3 regions of the Thalassotalea insulae genome follow, and region 3 is predicted to be linked to each of the others. Evidence: predicted binding sites of a transcription regulator. Region 3 holds the regulator's gene; each other region holds the start of a gene.
The links. The regulator FliA, encoded in region 3, starts transcription of late flagellar genes. The targets are predictions, from matches to a motif close to CTAAAGNTNNNNNNNNNNNNGCCGATA.

Region 1 (7,353 bases), 2.8 Mb from region 3:
TTAATGGCGTTGCTGCGTTTGATGTATTAACAATGGCTAAACTGCCGTCATTGTTTTTAACTAACCAGGTCCAGCTTGAACCAAAGTTATTAATGGCGCTGTCAGTAAACTTGGCCTTAAACTCAGCAAATGAACCAAAGCTGGCGTTGATTGCGTCAGCTAAAGCACCTGTTGGTTCACCGCCGCCGTTAGGGCTTAAGCTATTCCAATAGAAAGTGTGGTTCCAAATTTGCGCTGCGTTATTGAATACCCCACCTTCAGAAGATTTTACTATCTCTTCTAATGATTTACCTTCGAAGTCAGTACCTTCAATTAAACCATTTAGTTTCACTACGTAAGTATTATGATGTTTACCGTAATGGTATTCTAAAGTTTCTGCTGAAATGTGCGGTGCTAAAGCGTCTTGTGCATAAGGTAACGCTGGTAATTCAATAGCCATTATATTCTCCAGGAATTGATTAGAAATATTTATTTTGCCCAAAATAAAAGAAGTAGTTTGTTTTTATAAAAATCCGAGTAAAATACTCAGGTATTAACAACTCTGCATAGTTTACCCAAATATATAGGTTTTGCCAGAGTAATTATCAAGTTAATATCGTTTCACTTAGAACGATTTATTAAATAGTGGTTATTGCATTGAATATAGCAATGAAAGTCACCATTATTCAATGCAATAAGTATTAAATTAGAGGTTGATATGGATACGATTGAACGTATTAAACAGCAAATCGCTGAGAATAGCATTTTATTATATATGAAGGGTTCGCCAAAATTGCCGAGCTGTGGGTTTTCTTCTCAAGCATCGCAAGCGTTAATGGCTTGTGGTGAAAAATTTGCCTATGTTGATATTTTACAAAATCCAGACATTCGTGCTGAATTACCTAAATATGCCGATTGGCCAACATTTCCTCAGCTATGGGTTGACGGCGAACTAATTGGCGGCTGTGATATTATTTTGGAAATGTATCAACAAGGTGAATTACAAACCTTAGTTAAAGACGTTGCAGCAAAGCAAGCGTCTGAGCAATAGATTATTTAAATTTATTAGTTGAAAAAATAGCTTCTGCCTCAATACTTAGTGAGGCAGAAATACATATATTAATCACGTAAATAAATCGGAGAAAAAAATGAGTGTATTAGTAGGTCGTCCGGCACCGGATTTTACAGCCGCAGCAGTTTTAGGTAGTGGTGAGATTGTTGATAGCTTTACTTTATCTGAAGCAATTAAAGGGAAAAAAGCGGTAGTATTTTTCTATCCTTTAGACTTTACATTTGTTTGTCCTTCAGAGTTATTAGCATTTGATCACCGTTTTGAAGAGTTCAAAAGCCGTGGCGTAGAAGTTATTGGTGTGTCCATTGACTCACAATTCTCACATAATGCATGGCGTAATACCCCGGTAAACGAAGGTGGTATCGGACCAGTTCAGTACACTTTAGTTGCTGATACTAAACATGAAATCTGTCAAGCTTATGATGTTGAACATCCAGAAGCTGGTGTTGCTTTTCGTGGTTCATTCTTAATTGATGAAGAAGGTAATGTTCGTCATCAAGTAGTGAATGATTTACCGCTTGGCCGTAACGTAGATGAAATGATCCGTATGGTTGATGCATTACAATTCCATCAAGAGCACGGTGAAGTTTGTCCAGCTGGTTGGAATAAAGGTGATAAAGGTATGACAGCATCTCCTGAAGGTGTTGCTTCTTACTTAACAGATAATGCTGATAAATTATAATATCACTGAGTTTTGTTAATTTAATAAAAGCCGCATTTGCGGCTTTTTTGTTATCTGATATTTAATACTTGAAAAAATTTGATTTAAATTTAATTATTTAGCATTTGCTACTACACTAAAACCGTTAACAGGGAGATCGTGGCTGTGGTATTACCTAAAGTAATTTATGAAAATTTGCCGTATTTATATTTTTTACTCAGTGGGGCATTACTCGCCTATGGCGATAGCTGGTATTATATTTTCTCTGGCGCTATTTTTTATATCGTTGCCTGCGTTGTTTTAGTGACTCGTTCTGCGCATAGGCGGTTAGACAAGCAGAATTATCGTGCAATTAAACACGCGTTGCCTGAATTATTATATGAATACTTACCTTATACCTATGGGGCAATAGGGATCTTTATTTTAATGTCTACCCGTCAACCCATCTTGCAGTTTGTTGCTTTTGCATTATTTGTCTTAGCGTTAAGAAATTTAGTGTGTCGCCGGACAAACCGGTCAAAGGCAAAAGGTTTGTTTTAACTTTTTTCTGATGGTGCCTCATTAGCAATCGGCCAGCCGCCTAATGATTGCCACTTATTGACTATGTAACAAAAAAGCGCTGCAGTTTTTTCAGTATCATATAATGCGGAATGTGCTTCTTTATTATCAAATTCAAGCTCCGCTGCCTGACAAGCTTTTGCTAATACTGTTTGGCCTAATGCCAAACCTGACAACGTTGTGGTATCAAAACTGACAAAAGGATGAAAAGGTGAACGTTTAATCTTACATCGCTCAGTTGCCGCATTGACAAATCCTAAATCAAAAGCGGCATTATGTGCCACCATAATAGCGCGCTGGCAACCGGCTGCTTTCATTTTTTTACGGATCATTTTAAAGATTGCTTTTAATGCTTCTTCTTCATTGATCGCACCCCTCAACGGGTTATTTGGGTCTATGCCGGTAAATTCCAAGGCCGCGGGCTCTAAGTTAGCCCCTTCAAATGGTTCTATATGAAAGTGAATCGTTTCATCTAAAGAAAACATTCCTGTGTCTTCATTAAGCGTTAAAGTGGTAGCTGCTATTTCAAGCAGGGCATCTGTTTGTGCATTAAAGCCGGCGGTTTCAACATCAACTACTACCGGATAATAGCCACGAAAACGATTTGCATAATGATATTTTACGGCTTCTGAAGATTGAGTATTGTTATTTGTTACTTCTGTCATGGGGTTATCTGAAGTCTTAATTTTACACTTGGTCTATTGTCAGCATTATCGCAGATTTTTAGTTGTAAAACTAAAGCGTTTCTAGAAAAATAGCCATTATCTGCGATAATTATAAAAAACTGTTAAAGTAATTGGCAGTAAAGTCGATAGTAAGAGTGAAGTTCTTGAAGATAGATAAGATCATGATGAAGAAAACTCTATTAGCTATATCATTAAGTATATTTGTCAGCCAAAGTCATGCCGGGATCAGGCAATACCAAGCCGATCTGGGGAGTTCTCAGTGGCAGTTGACTAATGCTTCAAGACTGGAATGTACGTTATCCCATAATATTCCGAATTATGGTAAAGCGAAATTCTATAGTCGTGCTAACCGAAATTCAAACATGGAATTTGAGTTAGATATGCTGCGTTTACCTGATAATTATTCGTTAGCGCAAGTTAGGGCGATAGCACCGAACTGGAAGCCAGGTATAGCAGAACGTACCATTGCAGATATGAAGTTGCATAAGCAGTTTTCCCCTGATTTACCTAAAAAGGTTGCTTGGACGATGCTCTCAGAATTAGAGCAAGGGATGAATCCTACCTTTTATTATGATGATTGGTATAACGAAAATGACCGTATTGCCGTTGGCTTATCAACGTCACGCTTTAATAAGGCGTACCAAGAGTTTATCGGTTGTGTTGGCAATCTATTAAATTACAGTTTTGATGATATTGCTTACACGGTGTTAAATTTTGAGTTTAATAGTGATCAATTTACTAAAGCATCGAAACGCCGTATTGCCATGATCACCGAATATTTGAGTTTAGATACCGAGCTTGAGCTGGTGTTAGTTGATGGTTTTACCGACAGTTATGGCGGCAGAGCAACGAACCAAAAAACGTCTGAACAGCGCGCAAATAAAATTCGCGATTATTTTGTTAAAAATGGTATTGACCCATCGCGTATAGAAGCAAAAGGTTATGGCGAAAAACGCCATATCGCATCGAATGATACAGTATTAGGTCGAGCGAAAAACCGTCGGGTTGTTATCCGGATGGACAAAGAATAGCTGTTACTATTTTCTCGTGTTAAGCCAATCCTTAGTGATTGGCTTTTTTATTGCTATTTGCTTATTTAGTGTATAAATTTTTTGCCTATTTTGGGGATAAAATAATATCCGAGTCCAACGAGTGCGCCGGATAAGTGAGCATTGATTGCCACACTGGCATTTATTAGGCTGGCAATGTCTTCGCTCGCACCAAAAAATTGTTCGTGAGCAATTTTGACAATCACACCAATTAATAACAAATAACCCGTTTTTTCTTTTGCTGTAATATCTTTTAACGCTCCCCAAACAAATAACGCATGCAAAACACCGGAAAGTCCAACATACTGCAGCATTTCTGGGTCAAAAATAAAAATACTGATACTAATTATAAGAGCACTAATAAGCGTTAAGCTTAGGTATTGAAATAAAGAATAATAGTGGCCGTGGATTAACCATAGTAGAATAACTGCCAGGGCATTGAGTAATAAATGTGCGTAGTTGGTATGAAAAATGTGTGCGGTGATCAGCCGCCAATATTGATGTTCAATAATTAAAGGTCTGTTATAGACAAAGTATTGGCTAAAATTTTCATTAAAAAAGTAACAAAAAACAGTTAAAATCAGTAATAGAACTGGGCCAGAAATATGCGTTGTATTTATTGGTAATTGTTTAATTTTCAACATTATATTGTAATAGGTTTTTATAAAGTTAATGTCTCGAGTCTATTGTAACTCATGTCATCGCCCGCAAGTTAGCTGTATTTGTCACTTATTTACTTCTATAGACAACAGTATTCATGTTGTGGTTTTACAACACCCTAGCGAAGTAAAGCAAGTTAAAGGCACTGCAACCTTATTAGTTAACTCGCTAGCGAGTGCTGAAGTCTTTGTTGGGGAAGACTTTGCAGAGCATCAAGATTTATTATCAATATTAACTAAATATCAGGGGCATATAGCATTGTTATATCCATCTGAGCATGCAGTTACTATTGATGCAGGGGATTATCAGTCCGATATTCGATGCCTGATACTGCTCGACGGTACTTGGAAAAAAGCGTATCGTTTATTTATGATCAATAGGTTTTTGCATCACTTACCGCATTTGATTTTACCGTCAGGGGTGGAAAGTCGTTATCAAATTCGGCAAACCAAAAAGCAAGGTGCATTATCAACATTAGAAGCGTGCTGTCATGCGCTGAATTTACTAGAAAGTAGAGCAAAAAATTATCATGAATTATTAAATCGTTTTGAACAGTTTAATCAATTGCAAATGTCATTTAGAGCAAAATAAAGGAAGTTTATGTTATCTCCAAATTGGTTAGGGCTCATTGCGAGTTTACTATTTATATTGCTGCAATCTCAGACTATTGCCGCTACTGCTGATCAGGTAAAGGAAGATCGTGAGCCAGAAGCCGCAACAGGTATAGAGCAAAAACAAGCGGTTAAAGCAAAGAAATTTATGGTGGTTGCGGCTAACCCTTATGCCAGCCGAATCGGGTACAATATTTTAAAACAGGGAGGCAGCGCGATTGATGCTGCCATTGCGGTACAAATGGCGTTAAATTTGGTTGAACCGCAGTCGTCAGGTATTGGTGGTGGTAGCTTTATTTTGCATTGGGATCGTCATCAGCAAAAATTAACCACCTTTGATGGCCGCGAAACGGCACCAAAGCGAGCACAGCAAGATTTATTTCTTGATCAAAGCGGTAAAGCAATTCCTTGGATAAAAGCTGTTGTCGGAGGACGTTCTGTCGGAGTGCCAGGGGTTTTATCGGCGTTGAAAAAAGCACATCAGCAATATGGTAAATTACCCTGGGAAATGTTGTTTCAAGATGCGATTAAACTAGCGGAAAGTGGCTTTAGGGTATCCCCTCGGTTACAAAAATTAGTGGAACTGGAGTTTAATCCTGGGATCACTGAATTACCGGAGATTTATCATTACTTTTTCCCAAATGGACGGCCAGTACAAGCGGGCGATAAACTTAAAAACCCGAAATTAGCCAAGGTTTATAGCACAATAGCGAAAGAGGGGATAACACCTTTTTATCGTGGCTGGATAGCGAAAAGCATCGTTAAAGCGGTGCAGGAGTCGCCGATTGCGCCGGGAGTATTATCATTAGAAGATATGGCTAATTACCAGGCAGTAGAACGTGCAGCGGTCTGTGGGGCTTATCGTAAGTATCAAATTTGTGGTATGGCGCCGCCGAGTTCCGGTGGAGTCGCGGTGATTCAAATTTTAAGTCAGTTAGCACCGTTTAAAATGTTTCAGCGAAAATTTGAAGATGTGCAAACCGTGCATTTATTTACTCAGAGCTCACGTTTGGCATTTGCTGATCGGGAGCGTTTTATGGCGGATAATGATTTTGTTAAGGTACCCGTGGATGGCTTATTAGAGCCAGCTTATCTGCAGCAGCGAACTGAATTAATTAATATTCATCAGGATGTAAATAGAGCACAACCTGGGATGCCGAAAGGTGCACTTGCGTTAGCTGATGATAATGCGTTGGAACTACCGTCTACTAGTCATATTTCTATTGTTGATGCAGATGGCAATGCGGTGTCTATGACCACAAGCATTGAAATGGGCTTTGGCTCTGCAGTGATGGTCGAAGGTTTTATTTTAAATAATCAGTTAACAGACTTTTCATTGCAGCCTGAAGTGAATGGTAAATTGGTCGCTAATCGTTTAGAACCATTAAAAAGGCCAAGAAGTTCTATGGCTCCTATGATGGTGTTTGAAGATGGCGCGTTGAAAATTGTCGTCGGTTCACCTGGCGGTAGCCGTATTATTGATTATGTCGCGCAAACTCTACTTGCTATGCTTGATTGGCAGTTAAATCCACAAGAGGCAATAAACTTGCCGAAAGTTACCAATCGTAATCGTGTTACTACCTTAGAGAAAGGTACTTCGATTGAGCAAATAAAATCAGGGCTTGAGGCGAAAGGTCATAAGGTCTATCTACGTGATTTAAACAGTGGCTTACATGCGATAGAGGTTACTCCTTACGGATTAGTTGGTGGTGCAGATCCTCGCCGTGAAGGTAAGGTGATGGGAGATTAGGCAAGCTCAGTAAAACGGGTAAAATAAAAAACGGTCATTTGACCGTTTTTTATGATTGATTATTTAAGCAACCGTCTAAAAAGGGTCTTTTAAAATTTTGTCTATTACCCAGCGATCATCAAGTTGAATTAGCGAGATGCGTTTGACATCTTTTAGTCTTTCATCGTTATAACTACCATCAAAATATAAGGTGATCACGGCTTTGTTTTTAAATTGCTCACGCACTTTAACACCACTCGAATCAGGCTCTACCATCACTTTATCATAAGACATATTAAAAATGTGTCTTGCCACAGCTTTCGGCGATTTATAATGCATAATGATCCG
Region 2 (7,353 bases), 2.9 Mb from region 3:
TAATGGCGAAATAGCTTTAATTAATCCCTCCCCATCAAGTTCAATAATGGTATCATCATCGACCCAGATACCGGTATGGTCTAAAATACCACCGATGCCACAACACACTACCGCCCCAACCTCAGGCTTGACACTTTGCTCCGTTGATAAAAAGTCTGATGGATAAATCGCAATAGGTGACTCGTGAGGCTTGAGATCTGTTAATGTTTGTACATTACGGTAGCGTAAACGTTTAAGTTGCTGAACCTTGCGATCATCTGATAACTGCTTTGCCGCTAACGCTGACACGGCAGCAGCACCAAGCCATAATAAAGGTAACGCCATAAACACCTCCAATCACATATTTTACAGCCACTAATAACAAGATTATCGTTAATTAGTACTTTTGCTATAAAAAAGTTGCAACTAACTATTTCAAAGTGTCGGATTATTAGCAACAATAGTGAGTCTAGCAATTAGCTATAACTTCAATAATTTAACGATATCAAGTGGTCTCCTATGAAAAACGTCAATAAATCTGCCAAGCTCAATAATGTCTGTTACGAAATTCGAGGACAGATAGCCGCAGAAGCCCGTCGTTTAGAAGACGAAGGCCATAAAATATTAAAACTCAACATTGGCAACCCAGCACCATTTGGCTTTGAAGCCCCTGACGATATTTTAAAAGATGTTATTCATAACCTGCCAACGGCACAAGGTTACTGTGAATCAAAAGGCATTTATCCGGCACGAGTTGCAGTGATGCAATACTTTCAGCAAAATGGCATTTTAAATGTTAGTGTTGACGATATTTTTATTGGTAATGGAGTCAGCGAGTTAATCGTTATGGCAATGCAAGGCTTGTTAAATAACGATGATGAGGTGCTGATCCCTGCCCCAGATTATCCACTTTGGACCGCTGCGGTTTCATTATCAGGTGGCGTTCCTGTGCATTACCGTTGTGTTGAAGAAAATCAATGGTTTCCTGATCTGGATGACATTGCCAGTAAAATCACCGATAAAACCAAAGCAATTGTCTTGATCAACCCGAATAACCCTACTGGCGCTGTCTATTCTGAAGACGTATTACAAGGGATTTTAGCCTTAGCCCGCAAACATCAGCTCATTGTCTTTAGCGACGAAATTTACGATAAAATTTTATATGATGACGCTAAGCATATTCCAACCGCCAGTCTAGCGAATGATGTCTTAGTGATCACTATGGGTGGCTTATCAAAAAATTACCGTATTGCTGGTTTTAGAGCCGGTTGGATGGTGATCACCGGCCCTAAATTACACGCTGAAGATTATATTGAAGGGCTGAATATTCTATCGTCAATGCGACTTTGCGCCAATGTGCCCTGCCAGCATGCAATTCAAACGGCATTAGGCGGTTATCAAAGTATTAACGAGCTGATCAAAGATGATGGACGATTAATCAAGCAACGTAATTTAGCGCACCAATTACTCAATGAAATAGATGGTATTTCCTGTAACCCGGCAATGGGCGCACTGTATTTATTTGTCAAAGTGGATGCTGAAAAATTTAATATCACCGACGATGAGAAAATGGTGTTAGATTTACTGAAACAGGAGAAAATATTAGTAGTTCATGGTCGTGGTTTTAATATTAAAGAAAAGAATTACTTCCGTTTAGTGTTTTTACCGCATGAAGATGAACTTAGACCTGCAATCGAAAAGATTAAGAATTTTTTCAGTACATACCGCCAAGAATAACACTTGATTTTACCTGCTAATGGAGCACCTATGGCAACGAAAGAGAAAAATCAGAGTACATTTTTAGCCTGGCTATTTCGCATGCCGTTAATCAAACGCTGGGCATTAATGTTTTGCGTCAAAGAAGAAAATGTTGCCGAACACTCACACCAGGTTGCCATTGTTGCTCATCTGCTGGCGGTGATTAAAAACAAAAAATTTAACGGTCAACTCAATGTTGATAGAGCCGCAACTATCGCCCTCTATCATGAAGCAAGTGAAACCCGTTACGGCGATATTGTCAGTCCAACTAAATATGCTAACAAAGAAATAGCCCGCGAATTTAAAAAAATTGAAAGTCTGGCTGAGCAAGAGTGCTTATCATCATTACCCGAAGAGTTTCAGGTGATTTTTTCCGACATCATAGTGCAGGATAATGTCGCGCATGAATATAAAAAAATTGTTAAAGCGGCGGATATTTTAGTCGCCTATATTAAAGCACTTGACGAGTTAACTCATAATAATCATGAATTTGATCACGTTAAAATTCGCTTAGAAAAGAAATTATCAGAAATAAAAAAAGAGATGCCGGAAGTAGAATATTTTCTTGCTACCTTTCTCAGTGCCTGTTCGGCAACGGTAGATAAACTAGCCGCTAGCTAAGAAAACTAAGCCGCCACATCCACTAATGGTGACTTAACTATGGTGGTTTGCACTGTTTTTAGCCATTCATTAACATTAAATGCCAGATGGGCATCGGCAAGCTCGTTTGGCTGTTGATGCTGCTGTTGACAATACAAACTGGTGTTTTCCATCACAGCTAACGCAATATGTTTACTATCATCACGAAATGCCAATGGTTTAGGTTTAATTGCCTGAGCTAAATGAATACTTGCTAGTTGCTGCGTTGCTATTAGTTCAGCTTGCGAAAACTCGCTAATTTCATCGATATTATTTAACGCTAAGCGTTGTTTTTCTGGCAGGTCAAATTGTTTTCTAAGTTGCTCTTCATCAAGAGTGTTAACTGGCTCATCAGTTTTAGGTAAATGAAACTGACTATGCGCCCTAACATCTTCCGTTAACATTGCTAGCATTAAAGCAAAGTCTGAGCGTCTACTACTGTGTACGCTCTGGTTAAGCTTTTCACCTAGCTGTAATTCTTCAACTAAAATGTCAGTATCTAACGGCTTAAGCACTAACGGGATCTACTTTATTATTTAACCTTTCCCCTTATCGGCACTAATGAGTAAAGCTTTAATTATATTTACATTTTTATTGGTAGTTCATGTAGGGAGTGTTGAAATTTGGCGTATATATTTTCAACGATACTTGCGCAGTTTATTCAAGACATCGAGATTGTGGTAACGTTGCAAACTTTTGACGTAGGCCACTCTACCTGCAAGCCAGCGCTGCCCCCAAAAAGCTTTGGAGTTAAATAATTTTTATAGTACATATAGTCAACACGCTCTAATAAAAAGGTTATGATTGTTTAACAAACATAACCTTTTTATTAGAGCATGAATAACAGCTTATTTAGTGAATTGTCGAACGACTTGCCTAACTAACCGTTTGATAAATTAACGTTTGCGCTTCCGGCGCTTGTTCACTGATATCAACAGCGGTCATATACGCATGTTTCGCTGCCCCTGCACTGTCATTATCACTGGCATGAACCCGAGCAATTACATCACCTTTATTGACCAAAGTGCCAATTGGTAAGATGCGGTCATAACCAACACTGTGATCGATTTGCTGACCATTAGCAGTTCGTCCGCCTTTCATACCGACGATCGACATACCTATATCATAAGTCTGCATTGCACTGATATAACCGTTTGCCGGTGCAATAACATCAGTGATCACATTAGCTCTGCTCATAGCATCCCATGGATTTTCAATAAAATCACTCGGCCCGCCAAGCTCGGCAATCATCTGATTAAAGAGTTCAGCCGCTTGTCCTGATTGTAGAACAGATTCAATTTTTCCCATCGCCTGCTGATGATTTTCGGCTATTTTACTATTGATCAACATCGCACTTGCCAATTGACAAGTGACCTGATGAAGCCTTGGCTCACGCTGCTTACCCGTTAAATAATCTACGGTTTCTTTCATTTCTAGCGCATTACCAGCACTTGCACCTAGCACTTGGTTCATATCGGTAATTATCGCCTGAGTTTTCACCCCAGCACCATTGGCGACATTAACAATTGATTGCGCCAAAGCAACAGCATCTGGCAAGTTTTTCATCATAGCGCCATTACCCACTTTGACATCCATAACTAAAGCGTCTAAGCCGGCGGCTAATTTTTTCGATAAAATAGAGGCGGTGATCAAAGGAATTGACTCAACCGTTGCGGTAACATCGCGAATACCATACAAACGTTTATCAGCAGGTGCCAAATTATCCGTTTGCGAAATGATCGCCATACCTAACGATTTAGTAATACGCTGAAACTCACTGATGCTAGGCTGAACATTAAAACCTTTAATACTTTCTAGTTTATCTGAGGTACCACCTGTATGACCTAAGCCGCGACCAGAAATCATCGGGACATAAGCACCACAGCTAGCAACAATTGCCGCCAGCATAAAACTCACTTTATCGCCAACACCACCAGTAGAGTGCTTATCCACTACCGGGCCGTCTAGTTCAGGCCAGGATAAAACATCCCCAGATTGCATCATTTCACGGGTTAAATTAACAATTTCATCCGTTACCATACCTTGCTGAAAAATCGCCATTGCCATTGAACCGACCTGAGCATCATTAAATTGCCCTGACACTAAGCCGTGAACAAAATGCTGAATTTCCTGCTCAGATAACGCCTGACCATCACGTTTTGTTCGAATTATTGCTTGAGGTAAATACATAACTTGTCCATTAAATTAAATCTTTAGGGGTAAAGGCGTTCGGTAGCAACTCCTCTACTGTCCATGTTTTCTTATCCGCTAAGTGATTAACTGCCATAATGGTTGCTTGAGGCTGAAAAAATTCGACAATCACTTGTCGACAGGCACCACATGGCGGTGTTAGTTTTTCTTGCTCAGTGTAAATCACTAGAGTTTCAAACTGCTGCTCACCATTAATCACCGCCTGAGCGATACAATTGCGTTCGGCGCATACCGTTAAGCCATAAGAAGCATTTTCGACATTGCAGCCACTAACAATGTTGCCGTTTTTAGTTAATGCCGCCGCACCAACATGAAAATTACTATAAGGGGCATAAGCGTTTTGATACGCAGTTTTTGCCCTAACTATCAATGCACTTTCATGTGCTGTGATATTCATTATAACTACCACCTACAAACTTAACCATTTGGTCAACTATAATATATATAATTAGACTTGTATATTAAACTTTAGCGATAAATAACCACTTTTAACCGTAGATAATTATATTTTAGACACAAAAAAGCCGGGAAACTTCCCGGCTTTTACTAATAGGCGAGCATTAATTAAAACTTGTACTCTACGCCAACTCTAATTTCATAGGCAGAAGCACTTTGTTTTCTAAATGGCGTATCATCTACTTCACTAAACTGATAGTTACCATCTTGCTCTTCTAAAACGCCCCAGTCGTCGTTTAAGAAGTTAGTAAAGTTATCAATAACAATGAAAGCAGAAGCTTTATGCCCTTCCATAATACCAGGAAGTTCTTGCGTAACTTTCACGTCGATCTTCTTCCAAGAAGGACCTTCTTCACCATTACGTTTCGCACCAGGAACGAGTACTAAACCATCTTCAGTTAATTCACCTACAGGTCCACGACGAGCATAAGTACCTGTGCCATCTTCAGTTAAGCTATACACTTCACCTGATTGATAAACAGCAAACATGGAGAATCGAGTGTCGTAACCAGAGAAAAACTCCGTTTTATAAGTTAATGTACCTGTCAATCTGTGCTTGATGTTATAGTTAGACGTTGCCGCCATGTCACCTTGTGCATCTCTTCTAGCGGTACGCTGATAGTTTGACTCTGCTTGTGAACTTACCAAACCTTGAATATCTTCTGCATCGCTATAGGCATAACCTAATGTCCAGTTAACCCCATTGTCGTATTCACCGGCAAATGCTGCAGATAGTACGTATGACGTTGCATTCTCGTCAGCATTAGTCACGGCATAAGATTCAATGCGATTTGATTGATAATCAGGGAAACCTTGTTCAGTAAGCGCATGATTACCATTAGCATCTAAAACAGGATCTAAATCACCACGCTTAACCATCAATGCATTTTGACTGCGTGATAATAAAATATCAAAGTTAGAAACGATGTTCTCTGTCAAGGTATAAGTTGTACCAAGCGAAAGTTTCCATTCTGAAGGCATCTTAAAGTCAGGGTCTAAATAATTGACATCAGCATATGGACTAAATGAGTTAAGGTTACTATTAACGTCATTGTAAGCTGCCGTTGGAATGCCCCAACCCGGACCATTTGGTCTGCCATCCTCAGCACCTGAGTGTGGTACATCAAACAAGCTTTGACCATCTTCTAAACCAGCATCGCGCGTTGAGAATGTTTTACCGCCTGTTCTAACAAATGAGTTAGTTAACCAAACCGCTGGATTGCCGCCAGAATATAAACCTAACCCACCACGTATAACTGTATCTTCATTAAACTCATATGTAACACTAAAACGAGGCTGAAGAAGAGAAACGCCATCTAATGTTTGAGCATTAGAGTAACCATAGTCTTGTTCAAAAAGAGGGTTAGCCGTCGGCTTGTCACTAGTGTCATACTCGTCATATCTCAAACCGAATACCATGTCTAAACCATCAGCTGCTTCAAAATCATACTGTGCATATAATGTATTAGTGGCATATTCCCACGCGCCAGCAACATCATTTACGTCACCCGTTGCGGCATTTTCATAACGGAAACTTGATGGCATACCATTACGGAAATCGTCAATGCTGTCAAAAATGATTTCTGACTCAGAATAACGACCAAACAAGTTGAATACGTCAATCTCTTCTCTTTCAAAACCTGCGGTTATAATAGAGCCATCATCAAGGTAGTAATTCCCTTTAATTGCAAATGTATCGACACCGTACTCAACACGATTATTTTGACGGAAAACATCGCCACCAAAAGTTACTGCCCTATCGCCGTCAATTTTAATACCAACATTGGCAAAGTCTGTACCATACAAAGGCGCATTGTCATTATCGACTGACAAACTGGTAATTCTGACTTCCGTTGTGAAGTTATCATTCCAATCAGAATATAATGAAGCAGATAAGGAAGTTAATTCTTTCTGAGTTTTATACAAATTACTTGCTAACTGAATGTCATAAAATGAGCTATCTTTTGTATCGAAATCTTCACTGTTTATATAGGTTAATGAAGTACGATGATCATCGTTAATATTCCAATCCAGTTTCACTAAGAATTTTTCATCACCTTTTGGTAACTCAGATGGTATTACGCCGGGATCATACTGATAAAGGTCCTTTGCAATTGAAATAACATCATTTACTTGTGCCTGGGTCACAAAATCAGATGCTCTTCCTGCTCCTGAGCCAACAACTCCACCTTCGTAAACATCAGAACCCTCTAATTTTTCATAAGCGGCGAAGAAGAATAACTTATCTTCAATAATCGGCCCACCAAGTGTCATCCCATAACGTTTTTCTTCGTATTCAGGCCAAGTGAT
Region 3 (7,353 bases):
AAGCGGAAATACGTCATGACCAAGACTTGGCGATTAACCCAGGTCAGGTATATGGTAAGCTAGATGGCATCGCCACTAAAGATCCTGCGTTTGGCTTAGATGCCGTATGGATTGCTCAGTCACAGCGGGAACAGGCTCAGGCGTTGGGCTATACCGTAGTGGACGCCGCTACCGTATTAGCAACCCACCTTAGTCAAGTTTTAACCAATAATGCTGCACAGTTATTAGGACATGAAGAAGTACAAAACTTACTGGATATTCTAGCGAAGAGTTATCCTAAATTAGTGGAAGGCCTGATCCCGGATGTCTTAACCTTAGGTACGGTCGTGAAAGTACTGCAAAATCTAATGAATGAAGGGGTTGCTGTGCGCGATATGCGTAGCATAGTACAGACGTTAGTGGAGTATGGTCCTAAAAGCCAAGATCCTGAAGTATTAACCGCTGCAGCTCGTATCTCTTTACGTAAATTTATCGTTCAGGAGCTAGTCGGCTCTGAAAATGAAATCCCCGTCATAACTTTGTCACCAGAGTTGGAACAAATGTTGCACCAGTCAATGCAAATGGCAGGAGACGATGGTGCGGGTATTGAACCTGGTTTAGCGGAACGGCTACAGAAATCGTTAACCGATGGTGCACAACAGCAAGAAATGGCAGGAGAAACGCCAATTCTGTTGACCTCGGGCATACTAAGAACTGTATTGGCTAAGTTTGTTAAATATACAATTCCAGGTTTGAGAGTAATTTCTTATCAAGAAATTCCAGATGACAAGCAAATTAAAATTGTCAGCTCTATTGGCCAATAGTCTTCTGTAACAGCTTGTTGGCAGTCAGATACCGTTAAGCATTCGGTAAGGGGTTTTCGTGAAAATTAGACGTTTTGTAGCAAAAGACATGAGATCAGCGTTGGAGCAGATCAAATATGAATTGGGCGCGGATGCGGTGATCATGTCTAATAAAAAAATACCTGAAGGTGTTGAATTAATGGCCGCGGTTGATTACGCACAACAAGTACCTGCTGCAGAAGCCGACGTTACTGATGCTGGCGCAGCTGGTACTGATGATGCTGCTCAATCACGGGATATTGACAATGATGTCGTTTCATTGAGTAGCCAACGTCAGACTACACCTATAACACAGACCCAGTCGCAAGCTCATTCAGATAGCGTCCAAACTAACACACCAGCAGACAGCTTATCGGCATTATTACAACGTCAACAACAAGCGACGGCAACTGCCAACGTTCAGCGAACTCAAGGTTCACCAGTGAACAATGATATTGAGCAGCAGTTAAAGGCGTTTACCGACAGATTAGAGCAAGGTGATATATCGAAAACTGGCACTGATGCCACGGCTAAGATAACTGAAAGCATTCAAATGGCAAGGCAGGATATTAGTGAGCTAACGCCTCAGCAAGCTACTCAGTCGCAGCAACAAACGATAGCTGCGGGGCAAACAGCCGCACATAGTTCAGCAGAGATAGAACAAATGCGTCAGGAAATGCTGTCAATGCGCCAATTATTGGAACATCAGTTGTCTGGATTAATGTGGCAAGATATGGCGCAAAAAGATCCAATGAAAGCATTATTAGTCAATCGTTTATTAGAACTCGGCCTCAATGAACATGTCGCAGATCATATTGCCAGTTGTATTCCTACTGATTTAAATGAAGAAAATGCCTGGCAGCAAGCAAAAGCATTGCTAGCTCAGCAATTACACACAACGAATAATGACATCATTCGCCGTGGTGGTGTGGTATCACTAGTTGGTCCGACTGGAGTTGGCAAAACAACGACGGTAGCTAAATTAGCCGCGCGTTTTGCTCAAATTCATGGTGCGGATCAAGTGGCAATGATTTCAACCGATAGCTACCGTATTGCTGGTTTTGAGCAATTATCAACTTACGGACGTATTATCGGCTGTCAGGTGAAATTAGCCAAAGACGGCGAGGCGTTAGAAACATTACTGCAACAATTTTCGAATAAAAAGCTGGTCTTGATTGATACTGCGGGAATGGGGCAAAGAGATATGCGTTTAGCTGAGCATTTAGCTACCTTGATCACTAATTCCCGTGTTAGAATTCGTAATTATTTAGTGCTAGCGGCCAATGCGCAGCATCGGGTGATGCAAGAAAACGTTGAGCGTTTTAAAAAGGTGCCATTAGCCGGCTGTATTTACACAAAACTTGATGAAAGCCTAAGTGTTGGTGAAATTATTGCAACTTCTATTCAAAATGGTTTACCAATAGGGTATCTTACTGACGGACAAAGGGTTCCTGAAGATATTAAAGTTGCAAATACTGAAAAATTGGTTACGCTTGCAGATAGACTTGCAACAAAACTTAACCGTCAGGTAACGCGGCGTCCTATGCCGACATCACAAGCGATGGCTATGTGATAAAATTGATATTAGTAGAGTAAAATGAATGATAGATCAGGCAAGTGGCTTAAGAAAAATGCAGCATAATAATCAAGTAAAAGTCATAGCAGTTTCTGGTGGTAAAGGTGGTGTCGGTAAGACTAACGTTTCATTAAATACTTCGATCGCATTAGCAATGCAAGGCAAACGGGTGTTAGTGCTTGATGCTGATTTAGGTTTGGCAAATGTAGATGTCATGCTTGGCTTAAGAGTCAAACGAAATATCTCTCACGTGTTATCTGGTGAGTGCGAACTTGACGATATTATTATTGATGGTCCTGCTGGCATTAAAATTATTCCGGCAACTTCTGGCACTCAATCTATGGTGGATTTAACACCGTCTGAACATGCGGGGTTGATCCGCGCCTTTAGTGATATGCGGACCGGATTTGATGTGCTTATCGTCGATACCGCAGCTGGGATCTCAGATATGGTGCTCAGCTTTGCCCGCGCTGCACAAGATGTGTTATTGGTGGTGTGTGATGAACCGACATCTATTACAGATTGTTATGCATTAATGAAACTGCTGAGCAGAGATCATGATGTTTTTAAATTTAAAGTGGTAGCTAACATGGTTCGTGGTCCCAGAGAGGGGCAGCAACTGTTTGAAAAACTTTCTAAAGTGTCTGACCGCTTCTTAGATGTCGCACTTGAGTTAGTCGCCATTATACCGTTTGATGAAAATATTCGAAAATCAGTACGCAAACAACAAGCAATTGTGCAAGCGTTTCCAGATTCTCCTGCAGCTAAGGCATTTATGGCGTTAGCAACTAAGGTGGCTAATTGGCCAATTCCACACCATCCTTCAGGGCATCTCGAATTTTTTATTGAGCAATTATTAGAGCATTAGTCATAAGAGTGGACTATTTTGGTAAAAGCGAATGCCTATAACGTACACATCGATAAGAGTGCTTTATTAGAACAGCATACGGTTTTAGTTAAACGCATTGCTTATCATTTATTAGCGAGACTTCCTGCCAGTGTCATCGTCGATGATCTGATTCAATCTGGCATGATTGGCTTGTTAGAAGCGGCTAATAATTTTGATGCGACCAAAGGTGCAAGTTTTGAAACTTTTGCTGGTATTCGCATTCGTGGTGCCATGTTGGATGAAATTCGCCGTGGAGACTGGACCCCTCGCTCTGTTCATAAAAATAGCCGGATGATCAGTGATGCGATAAAAGCGTTAGAAGCAGAATTAGGCCGTGATGTTACTGATATTGAAGTTGCTGAAAAACTTGATATTTCATTAAATGAGTACCATCATATTCTTAATGAAGTCAGTACGGGTAAAATTGTCGGTATCGATGACTTAGGGGTGAGCGAAGATGTTATTCAAAGCTCTGAAGACAGCAACAGTAATGACCCCTATCAAGACATCGAACAAGTTATCTTTAAAAAAGCATTGTCTGAATGTATTACTACTTTACCTGAAAGAGAAGCTTTAGTACTGTCATTATATTATGATGAAGAATTAAATTTACGTGAAATTGGTCAAGTACTTGACGTCAGCGAGTCAAGGGTAAGCCAAATTCATAGTCAGGCATTACATCGATTAAAAGCGCGTATGCAATCTTGGCAAAGTTAAGTACAATATATATATATAGAATTATGAATGAACTCCCTGGAGGGTGCCTTGGATAAAAATATGAAAGTACTTGTTGTTGATGATTTTTCAACAATGAGACGTATCGTGAAAAATTTGTTACGTGATTTAGGGTTCACTAATATTCAAGAAGCAGACGATGGCAGTACCGCCTTACCTATGCTGAAAGAGGGTGACTTTGATTTTGTTGTTACAGATTGGAATATGCCAGGGATGCAAGGTATTGATTTACTTAAAGCTATCAGGGCCGATGCGAGTTTAGCCCATATTCCGGTATTAATGGTGACTGCGGAAGCTAAAAAAGAGCAAATTGTTATGGCGGCTCAGGCGGGTGTGAATGGTTACATTGTGAAACCGTTTACGGCAGCAACATTGAAAACCAAGCTTGATAAAATCTTTGAACGCTTAGGTTAATTATACGCTTGTTGTTACGTAAGGACGTTACATGACTATAGATAATGGTGTCCATGTTTCATTGGAACAAGCGAAGTTGCTTGTTGAATATCTTGAAACGGATCAACAAGATAAAGCTGATGAATTAATTGCTGAAATTCAGAACCCGATTAATTCCGAGTTATTTGCCGAGATAGGTAAATTAACCCGTCAGCTTCACGATTCACTAATGAATTTTCAGTTAGACTCTCGTTTGAATGATTTGGCAACGGCAGATATTCCGGATGCTAAAGAAAGGTTAAACTATGTCATTAGTCGTACCGAAGATGCAGCCAATAAAACCATGGATGCTGTTGAGTCTATTTTTCCTGTTGTTGACACCATTCAAAGCCAAATCCAAACGGTTGATCCCTTGTGGACAAAGTTAATGCGTAATGAATTAAGTGTCGACGAATTCAAAAGTCTGTGTCAAGACATCGATATTTTGCTCAAAACCACGAGCAAAGAAACCACTCATATGCATGCCTTAATGACGGATGTATTAATGGCACAAGACTTTCAGGACCTGACCGGCCAGGTGATACGTAAAGTTATCGATTTGGTCAGAGAAGTTGAAGATAGCTTAATTAATATGTTAACGGCATTTGGTATTTCTTCAGGTGAAGCAGGAGAAAACGTTAAGCCGAAAACGGGTGAAAATTTAGTAGAAGGTCCAATCGTCAACAAAGAACAAAGGGATGATGTTGTCGCCGATCAGGACGATGTCGATGATCTTTTATCTAGTTTAGGTTTTTAATAGGAGTTGCTGGATGTCTTATGAAGCGGATGAAGAAATTCTTCAGGACTTTTTGATTGAAGCTGGCGAAATACTTGAAAGTTTATCAGAGCAACTTGTTGAACTTGAAAACGATCCAGATAACGCTGAATTATTAAATGCAATATTCCGAGGATTTCATACTGTTAAGGGCGGTGCTGGCTTTTTATCCTTAACCGAACTTGTCGATGTATGTCACGGTGCGGAAAACATTTTTGATATCTTAAGAAATCATCAGCGCACCGTTACCTCAGAGTTAATGGATGTCATTTTACAAGCACTTGATACCATTAATGATATGTTTGCCTTAGTGCAGGCGCGTGAAGAATTAACTCCTGCATCCCCCGAATTATTAGCTGAATTACATCGATTAAGTGTGCCAGAAGGTACAGAAGCGGCGGCACCTGAAACAACACCCACACAAGCAGAAGTGTCAGAGCAAAAAGAATCGGTGCCAGGTTCAGATGATGAAATGACCGAGGATGAATTTGAACGCTTACTCGATGAGCTGCATGGCGAAACCAAACCAAGTGCACCAGTACCATCTTCTTCGACCAGTTCCAATGAAATTTCTGATGACGAGTTTGAAAGCTTACTTGATGAATTGCACGGTCAAGGAGCTTTTTCTGCTGAAATGGCTAAAGCGAGTAAGGCTGAAACAGTTCCTAATGATCAAATTGATGACGATGAGTTTGAAAATCTGCTCGATGAATTACATGGTAAGGGCAAAGGGCCACAAACAGTAAGTCAAGCTACGACTGCAGTAACTCCGGCTCCAGTTCAGCCAGCAGCTAAACCTGCTGAAGCGGTAAAACCTGCTGCCAGTGCGCCGGTAAAACCGGCAGCGAAAAAAGCCGCAGCAGATAAGAAAGCAGCGCCAACGACAGCTTCTCAAGGCGAAACTACTGTTCGCGTTGATACTCAGCGACTCGATCAAATAATGAATATGGTCGGAGAGTTGGTATTAGTGCGTAATAGGTTAACCAGTTTAGGCATGACCAAGGAAGATGAAGAATTAACTAAGGCGGTGTCTAATTTAGATGCAGTTACCACTGACTTGCAAGGGGCAGTGATGAAAACACGGATGCAGCCAATTAAAAAAGTCTTTGGCCGTTTTCCCCGTGTTGTACGAGATCTTGCGCGTAGCTTAAATAAAGAAATTAAGTTGATCCTGGAAGGGGAAGAGACTGATTTAGATAAAAACCTAGTGGAAGCGTTAGCAGATCCACTCGTGCATTTAGTACGTAACTCGGTCGACCACGGTATTGAAGAGCCAGATGTACGTCAGGCGAATGGTAAAGAACGTGAAGGAACCGTGATCTTATCTGCATCACAAGAAGGTGATCATATTTTGTTAACCATCAGAGATGATGGTGCAGGGATGAATGCGGAAAAATTAAAAGAAATTGCTATTGAGCGTGGCGTGCTTGATATTGATGCAGCAAATCGCTTATCAGAGCAAGATGCATTTAATTTGATTTTTGCCCCTGGTTTTTCTACTAAAACTGAGATCTCTGAAGTATCGGGTCGAGGTGTTGGTATGGACGTGGTGAAAACCAAAATTACTCAGTTAAATGGTACGGTTAATATTGATTCTGAATTGGGTATTGGTACTGTATTAGAAATAAAAGTACCACTCACTCTAGCTATTTTACCTACCTTAATGGTGATAGTAGGTGAGCAAACTTTTGCCTTACCACTGGCTGGTGTTAATGAAATATTCCATTTAGATTTAACTAATACTAATGTAGTTGACGGTCAGTTAACAATCATTGTCCGTGAAAAAGCGATCCCACTGTTTTATTTAGATCAATGGCTGGTAAGAGATTATCAGGAAAAACCAAGAGATAAAGGCCATGTGGTTATTGTGCAATTAGGGGCTCAGCAAATTGGTTTTGTTGTTGATAGTTTGATTGGCCAAGAAGAAGTGGTAATTAAACCGTTAGACAGATTATTGCACGGTACACCAGGTATGGCAGGAGCCACTATCACAAGTGACGGCGGTATTGCGCTGATTATAGATGTGCCTAGCATGCTTAAATATTATGCTAAAAAATCTATCGTCAACAAAAAACTGCGTTCATAATATTTAAAGAGATGACAAATGACCTATAAGGTTTTAGTG

Region 1: QQK06_RS17210 (flagellar protein MotY) is a predicted target of FliA. The motif match lies at 3,058-3,084, and genes of this name have one in related genera.
Region 2: QQK06_RS17550 (VC2046/SO_2500 family protein) is a predicted target of FliA. The motif match lies at 2,927-2,953, and genes of this name have one in related genera.

The regions. Positions count from the first base shown of each region.
Region 1 covers NZ_BSST01000001.1:3,833,552-3,840,904, forward strand. The annotation lists gene sodB (superoxide dismutase [Fe]) at 1-439, opposite strand, end outside; gene QQK06_RS17190 (Grx4 family monothiol glutaredoxin) at 698-1,030, shown strand; gene QQK06_RS17195 (peroxiredoxin) at 1,128-1,733, shown strand; gene QQK06_RS17200 (hypothetical protein) at 1,872-2,252, shown strand; gene rnt (ribonuclease T) at 2,249-2,935, opposite strand; gene QQK06_RS17210 (flagellar protein MotY) at 3,121-3,987, shown strand; gene rrtA (rhombosortase) at 4,053-4,649, opposite strand; gene QQK06_RS17220 (tRNA-uridine aminocarboxypropyltransferase) at 4,678-5,256, shown strand; gene ggt (gamma-glutamyltransferase) at 5,266-7,026, shown strand; gene QQK06_RS17230 (hypothetical protein) at 7,102-7,353, opposite strand, start outside.
Region 2 covers NZ_BSST01000001.1:3,910,131-3,917,483, reverse strand. The annotation lists gene QQK06_RS17565 (hypothetical protein) at 1-324, opposite strand, end outside; gene QQK06_RS17560 (pyridoxal phosphate-dependent aminotransferase) at 499-1,716, shown strand; gene yfbR (5'-deoxynucleotidase) at 1,747-2,358, shown strand; gene QQK06_RS17550 (VC2046/SO_2500 family protein) at 2,364-2,891, opposite strand; gene deoA (thymidine phosphorylase) at 3,253-4,566, opposite strand; gene QQK06_RS17540 (cytidine deaminase) at 4,577-4,984, opposite strand; gene QQK06_RS17535 (TonB-dependent receptor) at 5,152-7,353, opposite strand, start outside.
Region 3 covers NZ_BSST01000001.1:1,017,785-1,025,137, reverse strand. The annotation lists gene flhA (flagellar biosynthesis protein FlhA) at 1-803, shown strand, start outside; gene flhF (flagellar biosynthesis GTPase FlhF) at 862-2,394, shown strand; gene QQK06_RS04745 (MinD/ParA family protein) at 2,423-3,265, shown strand; gene QQK06_RS04740 (RNA polymerase sigma factor FliA) at 3,284-4,003, shown strand; gene cheY (chemotaxis response regulator CheY) at 4,052-4,435, shown strand; gene QQK06_RS04730 (protein phosphatase CheZ) at 4,467-5,210, shown strand; gene QQK06_RS04725 (chemotaxis protein CheA) at 5,224-7,314, shown strand; gene QQK06_RS04720 (protein-glutamate methylesterase/protein-glutamine glutaminase) at 7,333-7,353, shown strand, end outside.